Regions from separate parts of the Actinomadura sp. NPDC023710 genome, predicted to be linked through region 4. Evidence: riboswitches for the same ligand, from Rfam matches in the RefSeq annotation. Region 4 holds a riboswitch; each other region holds the start of a gene.
What was found. Region 4 has a riboswitch for cyclic di-AMP ahead of AB0H37_RS39000 (hypothetical protein). Riboswitches for the same ligand answer to the same signal wherever they lie in the genome.
Positions count from the first base shown of each region.

Region 1: another riboswitch for cyclic di-AMP. It lies ahead of AB0H37_RS43415 (CHAP domain-containing protein); the one in region 4 lies ahead of AB0H37_RS39000 (hypothetical protein).
Region 2: another riboswitch for cyclic di-AMP. It lies ahead of AB0H37_RS17055 (CHAP domain-containing protein); the one in region 4 lies ahead of AB0H37_RS39000 (hypothetical protein).
Region 3: another riboswitch for cyclic di-AMP. It lies ahead of AB0H37_RS31840 (NlpC/P60 family protein); the one in region 4 lies ahead of AB0H37_RS39000 (hypothetical protein).

Region 1 covers NZ_JBFAGB010000075.1:6,512-10,866, reverse strand. The annotation lists gene AB0H37_RS43420 (CDP-glycerol glycerophosphotransferase family protein) at 1-753, opposite strand, end outside; gene AB0H37_RS43415 (CHAP domain-containing protein) at 957-1,724, opposite strand; cyclic di-AMP (ydaO/yuaA leader) riboswitch at 1,736-1,891, opposite strand; gene AB0H37_RS43410 (SpoIIE family protein phosphatase) at 2,360-4,252, opposite strand.
Region 2 covers NZ_JBFAGB010000013.1:73,676-78,030, reverse strand. The annotation lists gene AB0H37_RS17060 (hypothetical protein) at 191-934, opposite strand; gene AB0H37_RS17055 (CHAP domain-containing protein) at 1,124-1,813, opposite strand; cyclic di-AMP (ydaO/yuaA leader) riboswitch at 1,828-1,977, opposite strand; gene AB0H37_RS17050 (hypothetical protein) at 2,587-2,805, opposite strand; gene AB0H37_RS17045 (hypothetical protein) at 2,787-3,086, opposite strand; gene AB0H37_RS17040 (hypothetical protein) at 3,138-3,551, opposite strand; gene AB0H37_RS17035 (alpha/beta hydrolase) at 3,903-4,355, shown strand, end outside.
Region 3 covers NZ_JBFAGB010000032.1:110,010-114,364, forward strand. The annotation lists gene AB0H37_RS31830 (LacI family DNA-binding transcriptional regulator) at 1-666, opposite strand, end outside; gene AB0H37_RS31835 (LuxR C-terminal-related transcriptional regulator) at 1,056-1,286, shown strand; gene AB0H37_RS31840 (NlpC/P60 family protein) at 1,870-2,865, opposite strand; cyclic di-AMP (ydaO/yuaA leader) riboswitch at 2,869-3,075, opposite strand; gene AB0H37_RS31845 (amino-acid N-acetyltransferase) at 3,340-3,867, shown strand; gene AB0H37_RS31850 (RDD family protein) at 3,869-4,355, shown strand, end outside.
Region 4 covers NZ_JBFAGB010000050.1:35,231-39,585, forward strand. The annotation lists gene AB0H37_RS38995 (MFS transporter) at 1-1,327, opposite strand, end outside; cyclic di-AMP (ydaO/yuaA leader) riboswitch at 1,650-1,788, shown strand; gene AB0H37_RS39000 (hypothetical protein) at 1,799-2,500, shown strand; gene hpnH (adenosyl-hopene transferase HpnH) at 2,580-3,584, opposite strand; gene shc (squalene--hopene cyclase) at 3,646-4,355, opposite strand, start outside.

The DNA.
Region 1 (4,355 bases), on a different contig from region 4:
GAGCATGTCGATGCGGCGGTGGATCTCCAGCCGGTCGGCGAAGTTGGCCGGCTCGGCGCGCCGGTTGGAGATCGACGGCGCCGGCGTCCGCTCCCTGACCAGCCAGTTGTAGACGCGGTGCGGGATCAGGGCGGTCCGTCCCGCCTCCAGATAGGCCTCGGCGGTGAACAGCAGGTCCTCGTAGTGCAGCCGCTCGACGAACCGCAGCCCGTGCTCCTCCAGGAAGCCGCGCCGGTACGCCTTGTTGGTCGAGAGGGTGTCGTAGAGGAGATCGGGGTTCTCGCTCAGCGAGTCGTAGACGACGCTGTGCCGGTAGAGCCACGGATACCAGGGGCGGATCCGCCCCTTGGCGCCCTCGGGCAGGTCGAGGAAGATCCGGTCGCAGAGCCCCGAGACCATGTCGGCGCCGGTGTCCTCGGCGGCGGCGAGGAGGTTGAGGCAGGCGTGCCGGTCCAGCAGATCGTCGCTGTCGAGGAACATCACGTACCGGCCGGTGGACGCATCGATCCCGGTGTTGCGGGGGCGGCCGCAGCCGCCGGAGTTGACCGGCAGGTGAACGGCCCGGACCCGCCCCGGATGGGCCGCGGCGAGCCGGTCGGCGGCCTCGCCCGTGCCGTCGGTGCTCGCGTCGTCGACGATCAACGTCTCGACGCCGCCCAGGGACTGCGCCAGCGCCGAGGCCACCGCCCGCGGAAGCCTCCGGGCGTCGTTGTAGGCGATCACCACCACGCTGACATCCGGGCGCACCGCCATGGGCATCCCCCTCCGCAGACTCCGGCGTGCTGGATACCTATCCAGGAACTCCGCACTGAGCTCCAAGGGGGATCAAAGGCTGTCAACGCTTAGCATTACCCACCGTCAGCGGAGGCATTGGGCACAACACCCGGAACGCCAGAAGGCGCCCGGCGGGAGGCCGGGCGCCTTCGTCACACGTGCGCCTTCTCTAAGGCGTCGCGTCAGCGGGCGTAGTCGGGGTAGCCGTAGCCGACGACCTGCGACTTGTCGCGCACCTTCTTCTGCACCGCGTTGTCGGTGTTGCCCTCGATGGTGGAGATGGTGCCGTTGCCGTTGTCCTTGACAACGATGCCGACGTGGTCGATGTCGCCGATGTCGGCCTTCGAGCCGTCCTGCCAGTCGTAGAACACCACGGCGCCGGGCTTGGCGGTGTGGCCCCAGCGATCGGTCTGCTTGAACCAGCTGGCGTGCTGGACGGTGTAGGCGTCCCAGCCCATGTTCTTGACGCCGGTCTGGGCGCCGAGCCAGGAGACGAACATGTTGCACCACTGGGCGCCGTTGTACTCCTTGACCGAGAAGCCGCCGTCGCGCTTGGCGGTGGCCTTCGCCTGCGGAGTCGAGACGTACCACTTGTGGTACTTGGTCTCACCGCCCTTGCCCTCGTGGATGCCGACCTGCTTCTGCGCGAGCTTGATCACTTCAGCGGGCTTGACGGCGTGCGGGGGGACCTTGAAGCCCTCGCGCCGGGCCTCGGCCGCGGCGTTCTCGGCCTTCACCGTCTTGGCCTTGGAGGACTTGTGCGCGGTGGTGCCCTGCTCGGCGACCACCGCCGTCTGGGTGGAGGTGTCGGCGACCGCGCGGCCGCCGGCGAGGGGGTTGACCACAGAGAGCCCGACCGCGCCCGCCAGGACCGCGCCTACGGCGACGCCGACGGCCTTGTCCTCGGGGCTGAGGCGGTTGAGCGAAAGTCGATCGAAAAGACCGGACATACAGGGAATCTCCTTGTCTTCCATGGCGCCTACCGGGTTAGCTGACGGATTCGGGCATGGAAGCAGCCCTACGGCGCGACTCTCGGGCGCGCCGATTCACCCCAGAAACGTGGGTCCCCGGCTCCGTTCCGGTCGCACTGACCGGACGGACTCGGCCTCGCACCGCGCGAGCGGTGCAGGTTTACGGATTTCTCACTGACAGATCTTGATGAGGGGGCGCGCGTCACTGGGCGCGCATCGCGTGCGGATTCCGCTCCGCGATCCTCGGCCGCGCATGGTGCGGCCGGTGGCAACGCATGGGACGCGTTGCGTGATTCGGGATCGAAGGTACCAACCTTCTCAAGAAAAGCAAACCAGACATAAAGCAAAGTCTTGCCTGCTCAAGGCCCTTCCAAGAGACTCCCAACACCGGGACTGCGCCGCCTCTTCCCGATCTTTGTCGAGACGCCCCTCAGCCCCTTGCCCGCCGTACTTACCGGGCCTTCGGGAAAAGGTAAAGAAGATCGAATGGAGGGCGGCCGGCACTCCCCGCCCCCGGTCTGCACCACCCGCCCGCCCGTCCAGGTGAGGCGCACGTCACATTCGGCGATCTCCGCTGGTCAGGCGTGCCGTTCGTCACCGTGAGGCTCGGACGATCACTCCACGTGGATGGCGAAGAGGGTGGTGTCGTCCGCCGCCCGGTCGTGCTCCATCCGCGCGAGAACCTCGTCCAGCACCCGGTCGGGACGCGTGGAGGAGTCCTGCAGGATGTGGGTCAGGCGGGCGATCCGCTCGTCCAGATCCGCGTCCCTGCGCTCCACCAGGCCGTCGGTGTAGAGGAAGAGCATGTCGCCCGGATTCAGCCCGGTGGTGATCGTCGTGTACTCCCAGCCGGCCATGGCGCCGAGCATCGGGTCGCGGACCACCTCCAGCGGGGTCGCCCGCCCGTCCCGCACCAGGATCGGCGGCGGATGGCCCGCGCACGTCCACTCCAGGAGGTGCCGGGACGGGTCGTAGTGGGCGACGATGGCGGTGCCCGTCGCGGGCGGGTCCATGGCGCCGATCAGCTCGTTCAGCCAGCCGACCAGCCGTCCGGCCCGCTCCCCCGTGCAGGCGAGGCCCAGCAGGCCGTTCCGGGTCCGCGCCATCGCCGCCGCCGCCGGCAGCCCGTGCCCGGCGGCGTCCCCGATGGCGAACATCGCCCGCCCGTCCTGCAGGGCACGGGTCGCGAACCAGTCGCCGCCGATGCGGGCCGTGCTCTCCGCCGCCATACTGCGGATCGAGGTGCGCAGGCCCGGGAGCTGCTCGGCCTCGTCCTCGTCCGGCAGGATGGCCCGCCGCAGCGTCACCGCCACGCGCCGCTCCTGCGCCGTCCGCGCCTGCTGGCGCAGCATCTGCCGCCGGGTCTCGGCCAGCGCGTGCTCCACCCCGCGCCGCCGGGTGATGTCCTGCGAGACGATGTTGATCGAGACGGGCAGCCCGGACTCGCCGAGCACGGGCTCGGCGAACACCCACAGATGGCGGGGCGTCCCGTCATTGCCGGTCACGCGGTGCTCCGCCTCCACCGGTTCGCGGCGGGAGAACATCGTCTGGACCGCCTCCTCGACCAGCGGAAGGTCGTCGTCGGCCACGACCTTCGGCAGGTCGTGCGGCATCGGCGGCACCTCGTCGGGTGAGAGGCCGTAGTTGGCCAGCATCTGCGGCGTCCAGTCCGCCTCCCCGGTCGCCAGGTCCCACTCCCCGAATCCGATCAGGGCGAGCCGCTCGACCCTCTCCAGCCGCCGCGCGATGCGGTCCTCGGTCAGGTGGTACCGCCAGGTCACGCAGACGCCCGTCGGCACCCGCACGCACCGCACGCTCATCCGCGACGAGCGCGACAGGCCGCGCTGAGCGGTCGAGTACTGGATCGAGGGACGTTCCAACCGCGTCCCGGTCTCCAGGACCCCGACATAGTCGTCGAACAGCCCGCTGAGCACCGCCCCCGGGTCCGTCCGCAGCAACCGCAGTCCGGTCAGCTCCTCCCGGCCCCGCCCGAACATGTCCTTGGCGACGCCGTTGAGCTCCGCGAAGAGGAAGTCGACCACGTTGCCGTCCGGCCCCCGCACGGGGACAAGATGGGCCGCGGAGTCGAGCGCGCCCTCCAGCACCGCAGTCGCCGCCGGATCGTCGGGCACCCGCGCGAGGATCTCCACGTCCCCCGCGGTGTCCTCGGCCGTCACCCGGCGCAGCACGTCCTCGGCCTCCGACAGGACGGCCTGGCGCTCCGCGGGGACCTCCTCGGTGCGCGGCGCCCGGCGCCCCGCCAGCACGGCCCCCACCGGCCCGCCGCCCCCGTCCTTGACCAGCAGCGACGCCGCCTCGGCCATCTCGATGTCCAGGTCGCGCGCGAGCCAGATCAGGTGCTGCAGGGCCTCGCCCGGCGGGACGCCGAGACGCCGGGCCAGCACGACCCGCGCCTCCGCCATGACCGCACGGTCGTGCGCGGCTCCCCGCAGGTCTTCCAGGTCCGCAACGTGCACCCCGGGCTGGGTGCCCTCCGCTTCCGCCAACCCTTGTCCCCCGTTCGGCGTCACCTGCCCTTGGGAGAAAAAAGCTACATACGTCAGTGAGGGGCTATTCGCCCATCCACGGGCAAAGAGTCTAGATCTTTGC
Region 2 (4,355 bases), on a different contig from region 4:
GTCCCTTTCTGGGGTCGCTACTGGAGCTGGACGATCACAGACGGCGGCACCGCGACAGTCCGCCGACAACGACGTCGCTGCCCTGCATTTCTGCCCCGGACGTGACGGACCCCGCTCTCGTCCGAGGACGGGAGCGGGGTCTGTGATGCGGCTCGGGGCGGCCAGGAGGGGATCACCTGGACGGGCTTGGTCAGCCGAGGGGCTTCGGGGCGCCCTTCTTGCCGATGCCGTGGCCCCAGGACAGGACCTCGTACTTGACGCCCTTCAGGTGGCCCGCCGAGGTGCCCGTGTCGTACTTGCTGTTCGGCTTCTTGCCGTCCACCAGGTGGCGGAAGGTGTAGGTGTCGAGGTCGAGCATGACGCCGCGGTGCGACGGCTCGCCCGGCCCGCGGTCCCCGACGAAGCCGGTGACGCTGCGCCCCTTGTAGGTGACCTTGACCTTGGTGTGCATGGGCCAGCTCGGGCTGGCGAACAGGCCCTTCTGCATCGGCTTGCCGCCCGCCGGGGCGCCGGTGTCGCCGTTCACGCCCGAGCCGTCGTCCCAGAAGTAGGACGCGGTGGTGCTGCCCGACAGGACGGCGTGGCTCTTCGAAGCGGCCTTGCCGGTGGTGTGGCGGGCGGCCTTCGCGTCGTGCTGCCCGGCCACCTGCTGGCCGGTGATCTTGCGCCCGGTGACCTTGTGCCCGGCGGCCTGCCCGGCCACCACCTGGTCGGTGACCTTGTGCCCGGCCACCAGCTGGTCGGTGACCTTGTGCCCGGTCACCTGCTGCCCGGTCACCAACTGCCCAGTGACCTTGTGCCCGGTCACCTGCTGCCCGGTGACCGTGTGCGCCATCGGCTTGTCCGCCGGGGCCCCATGGGCGGCCTCGACCGCCACGCCCGCGACCAGGATGCCCGCGAGGGCGGTACCGATAAGGGCGGTTCGCTGCTGCATGTTCATCCTTTGCTCGGTGGGCCGGGCGCCGGGCCATGCCTTCGGCGTGAGGGACTGGACTCGCCGTTCGGGCATGACGGATCCGGCGCACGGCACGTGGGCGTGCTCGCGACGTGGGTGTGATCGCGCGGGTGGAGAGGGGGAGCACCGCTGGACGGTGCGGGCAAGGGGCCGCTCAGCGGCCCGGGCTCACCGGTACTCGGGGTAGCCGTAGCTGGCGACGGTGGAGGTGTCGCGGACCTTCTTCTTCACCGCGTCACCGGTGTTGCCCTCGATGGTGTTGATGGTGCCGTCGTGGTTGTCCTTCACGACGATGCCGACGTGTTCGACACCCTTGATGCCGCCGCCGTTCCAGGCGAAGAAGACCACGGCGCCGGGCTTCGGGGTCTCGCCGAAGCGGCCGGTCTTCTTGAACCACTGGGCGTGGCTGACGGTGTAGGCGTCGGCGCCCATGCCCTTGGTGCCGGTGTGCTGGCCCAGCCAGGACACGAACATGTCGCACCAGGACTGGCCCTTGTAGACGGAGGCGCTCTCGGCACCGATGCGGTGGGCGTTCAGCTCGCCCAGCGACGAGCCGATGTACCAGTTGTTGAACTTGCTGTTGCCCGAGGCGTCCTCGTGGGTGCCGACCTGCGTGCGGGCGAGCTTGATGACGTCCTGCGCGGAGGCGCCGGCCTTGGCGCTCTGGCCGCCGGTCTTGGCGCCGTTGGCGTCGGCCTTGGACACCTCGGCAACGTGCGCGGTGTTCGCGGGCTTGGTGTCCGCCTGGGCGGACGGGGCCAGGGAGGCGAAGCCGAACACACCTGCCATGGAGAGGACGGCTCCGGCGGCCACGCGGGTGCCCATGCGCTTGGTCAGGTCGAAAGTACGAGCGGTCATGAAAAGGTTCTCCTGAGTTCTTCCAGTCCGCCTACCGGGTTAGCTGTCGGGTTCGGGCATGGAAGTGGCCCTACCGCGACCCCGCGCACGGCGGGGGTGCGGATTCACCCCGGTGTTTCGGTGGGTCCCCGGCTCCGCTCGGCCGTGATCGGCGCTCTGCGGACTCGGCGGCGGACGTGCCTTGATCGGCCGTCCTGATGATCAGGGACTTGATGCGCCCTTCATGATCTGGTCGGGCGCTCCGGACGGGCTTCCCCGTCGGTCACAGAGCCACAACAGGTTCAAGCCGCCCCATATTTCGTCAAGCACGCCCCAACGACCTGGTCGACCTGCAAAGACTTCACAAAACCCCCTCAACGCAAGGGCTGCGGTCCAGTCAAGCTGGACCAAGATTTTCGGTGCGACACCCTCAACCGGACCGCCCAACGGTGCCTGGAATTTGCGTACCGCTCAGCTCGTCATCTTTGAGCTATCGGTGCGGAACTGAGCCGACCGGGCCTGAGCGTGCAGGCGGAACCCCCGCCGCCTACGGCGATGCCGGACGCGGGCCGGTGAACAACGCCAGGGTCGGAGGAGCAACGCGGGGTTCTGGACGGAGCACGGGCGCGCCAGGCCACCACCGTGAGCGGCGAACGTGCCAGCCGAGCCGCCCACACCGGCACCAGCCTCACCGGACCGCCGTAATCCGCTCCGTTCCGCCCGCCCTTCAAACTCCGCACTCGCCAGAGGCTCGATATCACCCGCCTGCCGACCCGTCCTGTTCTCCTCCCGACCTACTCGGCCGCGATCTGCTCCCGAACGGAGAGCCACTCATGCCAGCAGTCTGCGGGCGGAGTGTCGGAGTACCCGCGAGACCGCTCAAGGTCGTGTGCGACGCTGAGCGGGACGGTCATGCATACCGCATCGTCGCGGATGGCGAGCACCTCCGCTTCCGTCAGCGGCTCGCCCTTCTCCTGCTCAGCCGCATGCAGGATCACCACCAGAGCCGGCATGAAGACGGCGCAGAGTGGGTCTTCGTCGTGGGACATCTGTTCTCCAGACTGCTCAGGTCACGTTTCGGGCCCGGCAGGCCGAGGACGCCGAGCGGAGGATCGACCGCGTGCGCACCTTTGCCGGATACCGGGAATACCACGAACACGGCATGATCGGCCGTTCCTTCGCGTACGAGCAAGCCCTGCTCCGAGAGGTCGAACGCCTCGTGCACAACATCCGGCGCGAGGTCGAAGAGGTCTTCTACCTCAGGTTCGAGGAGTTCCGGGACGTCGTGCTCCATCCACGGCACCCCCACGCGGCCTCCATCGAGCGAGCCGGGGTGTGGGGCCTGTCACGTCTCGGCGGCCACCAACCTGAACCAGGCGTGCCCTGGGCACGCGAGCGGAGCGGGTGCGAGCCGTGGCCGCGCAGGCCGGTCAGGTTCCTGGGCCAGCATGGCGCGCGCGACCTCGGTGTCCACCGGGGCGCCCTGCGAGGACGTTCCGAGGGAGCCCGAGGAGTGGACGGGACGGACGAGGCGGTGGCGGCCGATGGCATCCGGTCCGGCGACCACGGTGGCGACGGCGGCGGGTTCGCGCGCCTTGACCGCCGCGGCGAGGGCGCCGATCTCGGCGAAGCGTGAGGGGCCGACCGGCTCGATGGGGACATCGAGGACGCCCCCGCAGGTGAGGCCCACGGCGACGGCGGCGAGGGCGAAGGTCTCGCCCGCGGCCCAGCGGGCGATGTCGCCGAGGATGTCACGCATGCCGGAGGCGCGCCGGTGGCGTCCTGGACGGGCTCGGGCGTCACGCCGGCGGCGCACTCGGCGAGGAAGAGGCCGGCCGGGGCCACGTCGACGCCGAGGTCGGTGATGATCCGGTGGACGCAGGACACGCCGGTCATGGAGAGAGTGCACGTAAAGCGAAATTCACCGTCTTACTGCCAGGCTTTCCCCCCTCTGAAGTTAAGAGCTCCTCCTTCGAGGGGAGGGGGAAGCCATGCCCAGCGTGGCAAGTCGCGGGCCATGGATCAGGACCGAGTGTTCTACGGACTCGACGAGACCGGTGGGGTCGACGGTGTTCCGTATCGGCCTCGCCTTTCACAGGGAGCCGGTGCCATGAGCACGATCACTACCCATGACGGTACGGAGATCTATTACAAGGATTGGGGCGAGGGCCCGGCCGTGACGTTCTCGCACGGCTGGCCGTTGAGCTCCGACGCATGGGACGGCCAGATGCTGTTCCTCGTCCAGCACGGCTATCGGGTGGTCGCGCACGATCGGCGCGGTCACGGCCGATCCAGCCAGACCTCCACAAGAAATGACATGGACGGCTACGCCGACGATCTCGCCGCGGTGATCGAGGTGCTCGACCTCAGGGATGCCACGCTGGTGGGCCACTCCACCGGCGGCGGGGAGGTCGCGCGCTACATCGGCCGGCACGGCACGAGCCGGGTGGCCAAGGCGGTCCTGATCGCGGCGGTGCCCCCGATCATGGTGAAGACCGAAGCCAACCCCGAAGGCCTCCCGATCGAGGTCTTCGACGACATGCGCGCGGCCCTCTTCAACGAC
Region 3 (4,355 bases), on a different contig from region 4:
GCGGTTCCGTCCGATGCCGAGCAGGTACGCGGCGGCGGCCTCGCCGCCCGCCACATGGTCGACCCGGGCGGAGCACACGTCGGAGGCGTCGCGGTCGATCAGCACCACGCTCATGCCCGCGGCGCGCAGCCGGGAGATGTCGCGGGGGCCGATCCCGACCGGGATGACCAGGACCCCGGCGGCGTGCTGGTCGGCGAGCAGTTCCAGCAGGCGGATCTCTTTGTCGGCGGAGTGGTCGCTGGACAGCCAGAGGGCGTCGTGGCCCGCCGCGTTGAGCGCGGCCTCGGCGCCCCGAGCGACATCGGTCGCGTACGGGTTGGCGAGGTCCTCGACGAGGACGCCGAACGCCCGGCGCGGCTGGTCGCCGAACTCGCCCGCGGTCCGTTCGGGGCCCGTGCGGAGCCGGCGCGCGGACTCGTTGCGGACGAATCCGAGCTCCTCGATCGCCGCGCGGACGCGGTCACGGGTAGCTTCGGCCACGAGGTCTGGCCGGTTTAGGACATTCGAAACGGTCCCAACTGAGACTCCAGCACGCCTCGCGACCTCACGAATACTGGTCTGTGGCAACTCGCTCCTCGTCCCGCTCCATGGGCGTTTTCCCAGGTAGTGGAGTTTGGCATGGCGGGGCACCGAATGCACGGTCACACATGGTGAGCGAACGGGCACGCAGCGCTCTTGACCGGCGCTTGACGGGCCGGATCCGGCCGCCTAGCGTTCCGAGCCGAAGCGTAGCTTGAAACGATTCACGATCTTCGTTCACTGCGAGGACCGGTGGTTTCGGCGAGAAGGGGCGGGCGGATGGCTGGCGATCACATCCCGTCTCCCTCGGCAGGCCAACGAGTGAATCGTCACCCGGAGTTCCCCCGTACACCCCCGCAATCGGCCATGCGGCCACCTCCGGCCAAGCGCGTGAGACAGAAAAGGAATCCGATGATCTAAGTCCGGAAGGGTCCGGACCCGGCAACCCAACGCGCGTACAGATCGAGGTCCAACCCGTGCCTGTGCAGCGGACGGCTGCATCCCCGCGGTCATCACCACGGACGAGGGAGGACGGAGTGGAAACAGCCACACTCGCACGTCGTGGCACCGACGATTTCGGGCTGAGCGAGGAAGAGATCCGGTTGCTCGCCCAGATCGCCAGCGGTGTCACCGCCGATGTGGCGGCACGCAAGCTGGAACTGAGCGCTCGGACCTTGCGGCGCCGGCTGCGGACGATCTGCGACCGGCTGGAGGTCAACACCCCTATCGAGGCCGTGGTGTGGGCGGCCCGGAGGCAGCTCATCTAGCGATGCACCCCCCGACGCTCGCCAGGGGACGGCGAGCGTCATCCGGAGAAACGGCGGCTCATCCGAATTCCGTCCGACCCCGCAGCGGCGGCGCCCGCGTCCTGGCAGGTAGGTCCCTGCAGAAGGCGTCGCCGCGGACGGCGTTCGGGCCTGACAGGCCCACCCGGCCCGCCTCGATCTCCGGCGAGCCCGGCCCCGCGACGGCTCTGGCCGGCGCGCCCCGGCACGATCAGTTCAGCATGGTGAACGGCACCGCGAACCCGGTCGGCGTGACGGGTCGGCTCCGACAGCACTGACCGACCTCGCGACGGGCCTGATCGACGCACCTCGGCCGACCAGGGCGGCGCGGTCGGCCCCCACGATGGTCGATCGGCTTCACAGAGTCGACGGGTGCGGTGGCGGGGTTCTAGAGCCTGTCTCGAAGTGGCCTCGGGCACGCGCGCGAACGCGTGACCTGCCCGGTGCGGCGAAGCCGGAGGCGAGCGAAACCGGGCAGATCGCGAAGCGATGCCGCGTTCGCCCAGGTCCGGTCACGTAGCGAGCCGCCAGGCGAGCGAAGTGGGCCGGGACTTCGAAACACGGCCTAGGCGACCCGGACGCCGCCCGCGAAGGGGCGTCCGTTCATGGAGGCGATCTTCACGACGTCTCCGGTGTGCGGGGCGTGCAGCATCTTGTCGCCGCCGACGTAGATCCCCATGTGGTGCAGGTCGGAGTAGAAGAAGACGAGGTCGCCCGGCTGAAGATCGCCGCGCGACACGTGCGTGCCGGCGTTCCACTGGCTGCCGGTGTAGTGCGGCAGGTTGATGCCTACCTGCCTGTAGGCCCACATCGTCAGGCCGGAGCAGTCGAAGGTGGTCGGGCCGGCGGCGCCCCACACGTACGGGCGGCCGATCTTGCCCATCGCGTAGCGGAGCGCCTGCGCGGCCTTGCCGGTGCCGATGACGGGGAGCTTGGCGAGCTGGGTGGGGTCCTTGTCGACGAGCTTGCCGCGGATCTTCTCGTAGGAGTCGGTGATCTTCGTACGCTGCGAGTCGAGCTGCGTCTTCAGGGCCTTCACCTGCTTGGCGCGGGCCTCGGCCGACTTGCGGGCCCGCTGAGCGGACTGCATGGCCTGCATCAGCCCGAGCACCTGGGTGCTGTCCTGCTTGGCGAAGTAGTGGAGGGTCGCGGCCTGGTCGAGGATGGACTGCGGGTCCTGGGAGGCGACGAACGAGACCGCGGGGTCGGAGCCGCCCTGCATGTAGCTCGTCGCCGCGAGGGATCCGACCTTCTGGCGGAGCGCCTCCAGCGTCTTCTCCTGGCGCTTGGCGTTCTCCGTGGCGACCTTGGCGGCGCGCTGCGACTGCGCGAGCCTGACCTTCAGCCCGTTGTACTGCTCGGTGAGCTGTTCCAGCTGGTCGGCGAGCTTGAGCGCCTTCGTCCTCAGCTCCTTGGCGGAGGGCTCGGGGTCGGCGTGCGCGACGGCGATCGCATGCGGGGCGATCGCGTGCGGAGCGGCCGAAACGACGGCGAGCGCGCCGACCATGATGGCCGCGCGCCCACGGAAGTGTGAAAGGGAAGCATGCCGCGATCGCTTCACGAATACTCCTCTCCTCAGCCGCCTACCGGGTTAGCTGACGGGTTCGGGCCGGAGCGGCCCGTCCGCGTCCGTGGGCGAACCGATCGCCCGCGACTGCGGATTCACCCCTCACGGTGGTCGCTCAGGGCGATTCCCCGAAACGCTCCGAAAGTGGGTCCCCGGCTCCCCGGGCAGCTGGTTGCGACCCGTGGGACTCGGCGGTGCGGCCTCCGTCCTACGGTGGGCCGACGTCAGCGATGGACACTAACGGACCCCGCATTGGATGCCAACCAGAACATGCGAATTCGCAGGTCGCGCTGCGCGGTGAACGAGGGAATCGCCGGATGGGTCGCCTTCCGTGCGCTGTGTTCTGCCTCACTTTCGACGCCCCCTCGGCAGTGCCTAGTCTCTTTTATCTAGTCACTTGCGCGCGGTGCCCGGCACGGGCGGACGGAGGGCGTCGCCCGGCGAGCACGCGGCGTTCGATAATCTCGCCTGCTTGTGGAAGTCGTGATCCGGCGTGCACGTACCGCCGACGTCCAGGAGATCCGCAGGCTCGTCGACCTGTACGCCGGGTCGGGGCGTCGCCTGCTGAAGAAGACGACGGTCAAGCTGTACGAGGACGTCCAGGAGTTCTGGGTCGCCGAGGACGTCCAGCACGGGACGCCGGGGCCGCTCGTCGGCTGCGGCGCCCTCCACGTCATGTGGGAGGACCTCGCGGAAGTCCGTTCGGTCGCCGTGGACAAAGGATGCGGGGGACGGGGAATCGGGCACCGGATCGTGACCCGCCTCCTGGAGAACGCGCGTGAACTCGGCGTGCGAAGGGTGTTCTGCCTTACCTTCGAGGTGGAGTTCTTCGCCCGCCACGGCTTCCAGCAGATCCTGGGGACTCCGGTGGCGCCAGAGGTGTACGAAGAACTTCTCCGCTCCTACGACGAAGGCGTGGCAGAGTTCTTGAACCTCGACCGGGTCAAGCCGAATACGTTGGGCAACACCCGGATGTTGCTTCGCCTGGAGGACTGAGATGAGCGATTCCCCCCACGGCGGGCGGCCTTACCAGCCCCGGCAGGGGCAGGGTTCCTACGGCCCGCCGCCTCCGTACCAAGGTTCTCAGTGGCAGCAACCACAGCAGCGGTCGTCCCAGCAGCAGTGGGAACAGCAGTCCCAGCAGCAATGGCAGCCGCAACAGGAGCAGTGGAACCAGCAGCCCGCCTACGACGACTACGGCTCCTACGACGACGCCGGTGACCCGGTGCTGGCGCCGATCCACCGTAGGGCGGGAGCGCGAATCATCGACAACGCGCTCGTCGCGGTCTTCGGGTTCGCGCTCGTCCTCCCGGTGACGATCGGCGCATTCGGTCTGGGCAAGCCCGGCAGCAAGACGGAAGACGAGGGGGGTGTGTGGAACTGGCCCATCATCTTCACCCTCTTCTGCGTCCTGTCCGTGCTGCCGTTCATCTACGAGGCCGTGCAGTTGTCCATGTGGGGACGGACGCTGGGGAAGCGCGTCC
Region 4 (4,355 bases):
CGGGGCCGTGCTCGCGCAGGTAGCCCGCCGTCGCGCCGATCGCGACGGTGTTGACGACGGCAGTCCCGATCGACCCGCCCATCTGGGACGCGGCGTTGACGACGGCGGCGGCGACCCCGGCCTCGCGCGGGGAGACGCCCGCGGTCGCCAGTGAGAACGCCGGCGGGAAGGCGGCGCCCATGCCGATCCCGAGCAGGACCTCGACCGGGACGACGGCGGTGGCGTAGCCGCTGCCCGCGTCGAGCCGGGTGAGGACGGCCAGCCCGGCCGCGGCGATGAGCAGGCCGCCGGCGATCAGCAGCCGGGCGGGCACGCGCCCGGTGAGCCGGGCGCCGACCAGGTAGCCGCTCGCGGAGTTCGCGACGGCCATCGGCAGGAACGCCAGCCCGGTGCGCATCGGGGAGAAGTGCGCGACCACCTGGAGGTAGTAGGTGAGCGTGAGGAAGACCCCGAAGGCGCCGACGACCGCGGTGGCCACCGCGACGTAGGCGCCGGCCCGGTTGCGGTCGGCGAGGATCCGCAGCGGCAGCAGCGGCGCGCCGTGCGTGGCCTGGCGCACGACGAACAGGGCGAGGGCCAGGGCGCCGATTCCCATCGGCGCGGTGGTCTGCCACGCGTCCCAGCCGTGCGGGGCGGCCTCGCCCGCACCGTACACGACGGCCGCCAGGCCGCCGGTGACGAGGACGGCGGAGATCCAGTCGAGGCGCGACCCGGGGAAGCTCGGCGGCGCCGGAAGGACGATGCGTCCCGCCACCGACGCGGCCGCGGCGATCGCGACGTTGACGTACAGGCACCAGCGCCAGTCGGCGTACTGGGTCAGCCCGCCGCCGAGCAGCAGCCCGACCGCCGCGCCGCTGCTCGCCACGGCGCCGTACACGCCGAACGCCTTCGCGCGCTCCTTGGGTTCGGTGAACGTCACCGCCAGCAGGGACAGGGCGGTGGGCGCGAGCAGCGCGGCGAACGCCCCCTGCAAGGCGCGCCCGACCACGAGGACCTCGAAGCCGGGCGCGGCCCCGGCGATCATCGAGGCGATCGCGAACCCCGCCAGCCCGGCCAGGAAGCTGCGGCGCCGCCCGACCAGGTCGGCGATCCGGCCGCCGAGCAGGAGCAGCCCGGCGAAGGGCAGGGTGTAGGCGGTGATCACCCACTGCCGGTCGGCGTCGCCGAAGCCGAGCGCGTGCTGGGCCGTCGGCAGCGCGATGTTCACGATCGTGGCGTCGAGGGCGATCATCAGCTGCGCGACGGCGATCACGACCAGCGCCGCCCAGCGCCGGTTCGGGGCGCCCGCGGACGGGCCGGACGCGGTCCGCGCCTTGATGGCGGTCATGGAACCCACCTCCCATTAAACGAAGGATTCCCCTCCAGATAGTAACTGGAGGTTTCTCCTCCGTCTATGGGTGCGGCGAAAACCGGCCGATCCCTCGGATCCCCCCTGGGCGGCGGGCTTCGCGCGGGTCGGCAGGGCACTGAGCTGCGGAAATGATCTGCGAGGACCTTGCCGTCTCTTGGTGATTTCAGTACCTTTGCCACTTCGAGACGCCTTCCAGGCGTTTTGTCCCACTCAGGTGGGCCGGGGTGCCATCCCCGCGCAACAAGGCCCGCGACCCCCTTCGTCGACCGGGCCGCACATCGTCAGCGCCGCTCTCTCTCAGCGGCACCCGCCGAGTCCGCCATGGCGCGGAGCCGGGGACCCAACCCGCACTGGGGTGAATCGGCCTGCTCAGGCCGTAGGGCGACTTCCACGTCCGAACCCGTCAGCTAACCCGGTAGGCGGCACATGGAAGCAAGGAGCCCCCCTTTGAAAGGCAAGCACAACAAGCCCTCGCGTTTTCCCCGGCCCAACCCTTGGGCCACGGCCACGCTGACGGGTCTCGCCGTCCTCGGCGTGACGGCGGCCGTGCCGACGACCTTGCAGCACGCGTCCACCGAGACGGTCGCCGCCGTCCAGACCGTGCCGAAGCAGCGGACCGCGCCGCAGGAGCAGGTCAGAGCACAGGCCCAGGTCCACAAGGAGTTCAAGGCGCCGGCGAAGGCCGAGCCGTCGACGAAGGCCGAGCCCCAGAAGCAGGCCGCCGAGCCGGAGCCGGACGATCGGTCCAAGGTCATCACGCGGGCCGAGACCTGGCATCCGCACTCCGACCAGCGGATCCCCTACAGCCAGACCAGCACGCACAACGGCTACCGCACCGACTGCTCGGGCTACGTGTCCATGGCTCTGGGGCTGTCCAAGCCCGGGACGAACACCGTCGGCCTCACCTCGTCGCGGTACACCGAGCGCATCGAGATGTCCGAGCTGAAGAAGGGCGACCTCGTCATGGACGCCCTGGGCAGCAACACCACCCGGCACGTCGTCATCTTCGAGAAGTGGGCCGACAAGGACCACTCGTCGTACTGGGCCTACGAGCAGCGCGGCCGGTACGGAACCGACCACCGGACGCTCGACTACGGGCTGTCCTCGGACGACGAGTACAAGGCGTACCGGCCGACGTCCCTCAAGTAGACCGCCCGGAAAGCCCCGGGAACGCCCGGCATCGGCGGATCGCCGGTGCCGGGCGGAACGGGCCGGGGAGCGAGACGGGTCAGACGGAGCGGACGGCCCGCAAGGACTCCTTCAGGGAGCCGAGGGTCGAGAAGACGGCCGTGGGTTCGTAACCGCAGTGGGCCATGCAGTTGGCGCAGCGGGAGTCGCGTCCCCTTCCGTAGGAGTCCCAGTCGGTCTCGTCCAGGAGTTCCCGGTAGGTCTGCGCGTAGCCGTCCGACATCAGGTAGCAGGGACGCTGCCAGCCGAAGAGGGAGTAGGACGGGATCGCCCAGGCCGTGCAGGGGAAGTCGACCTTGCCTTCCAGGAAGTCCAGGAACAAAGGCGAGTGGTTGAAGCGCCACCGCTTGCGGTTGCCGTTCCCGAACGCCTTGCGGAACAGCTCCCGCGTCTCCTGGACGCCGAGGAAGTGGTCCTGGTCGGGCGCCTTGTCGTAGGCGTAGCCGGGCGAGATCATCATCTCGTCGACCTCGAGGTCGTCGTTGAGGTAGTTCATGACGTCGATGACGGTCTGCGGCGTGTCCGTGTTGAAGATCGTCGTGTTGGTGGTGACGCGGAACCCCCGCCGCTTGCACTCCCTGATGGCCGCGACCGCGTCGTCGAAGACGCCGTCCTTGCAGACGGACTCGTCGTGGCGTTCGCGCAGGCCGTCGATGTGCACCGCCCACGCGAAGTACGGCGACGGCGTGAACTTGTCGATCTTCCTGGGTATCAGCAGCGCGTTCGTGCACAGGAAGACGAACTTCTTGCGCCGGACGAGCTCGTTCACCAGCTCGTCGATCTGCGGGTGCATGAGCGGCTCGCCGCCCGCGATGGAGACCATCGGCGCGCCGCACTCCTCGATGGCGGCGATGGCCTGCTCGACCGGCATGCGCTTCTTCAGCACGTCGTGCGGGTGCTGGATCTTCCCACAGCCGGCGCAGGCGAGGTTGCAGGCGAACAGGGGCTCCAGCTCGACGATGAGCGGGAACTTCTCCCGGCCGCGCAGCTTGTTGCGGAGGATGTAGCCCCCGATGCGAAGGCTCTGGCGGAGCGGCATGCTCATGGTGTCCGGACCTCCTTGTGCAGGGTGAACTCGGTGGCCTCCACCGGCCCGCGCGCCCGCCTCATGTCGCGCCGTCCAGGTAGCGGCCGAGGGCGCTGACGGGGAAGACCAGCCGGTACAGGTGGTAGTTGATGTAGAAGTCGCCGGGGAAGCCGGTGCCGGTGAACTGGTCCTCGTCCCAGTTGCCGTCCGGGCGCTGGTGGTCGACGAGCCACCGCACGCCGGCCTCCACGGCCGGGGTGCGCTCGCCGGCGGCGAGCAGCGCCAGCAGCGCCCAGGCCGTCTGCGACGGGGTGGACCCGCCCCGCCCGATCCACGCGGGGTCGTCGTAGGAGCGCAGGTCCTCGCCCCAGCCGCCGTCCGGGTTCTGGTGGTCCTCCAGCCAGACCACGGCGCGCCGGATCGCGGGCCTGCCGGGACGGACCCCGGCCGCGACGAGCGCGGGCACCACGCTGCCCGTTCCGTAGAGGTGGTTCGCTCCCCAGCGCCCGAACCACGAGCCGTCCGCCTCCTGCGCCCTGAGCAGCCAGACGACGGCGCGCCTGACCACGGCCGACTCCGCGAGGCCCTCCTTCGACAGCGCCTCGACGACATGGGCGGTGACGTCGGCGGACGGCGGGTCGATGACGGCGCCGAAGTCGCAGAAGGGCAGCTTGGTGCACAGCTCGCGGGTGTTGTCGGCGTCGAAGGCGCCGAAGCCGCCGTCGCGCGAGGCCATCCCGTCCAGCCAGCGGACGGCCCGCCTGATCGGCTCCTCCGCCTTCGGGAAGG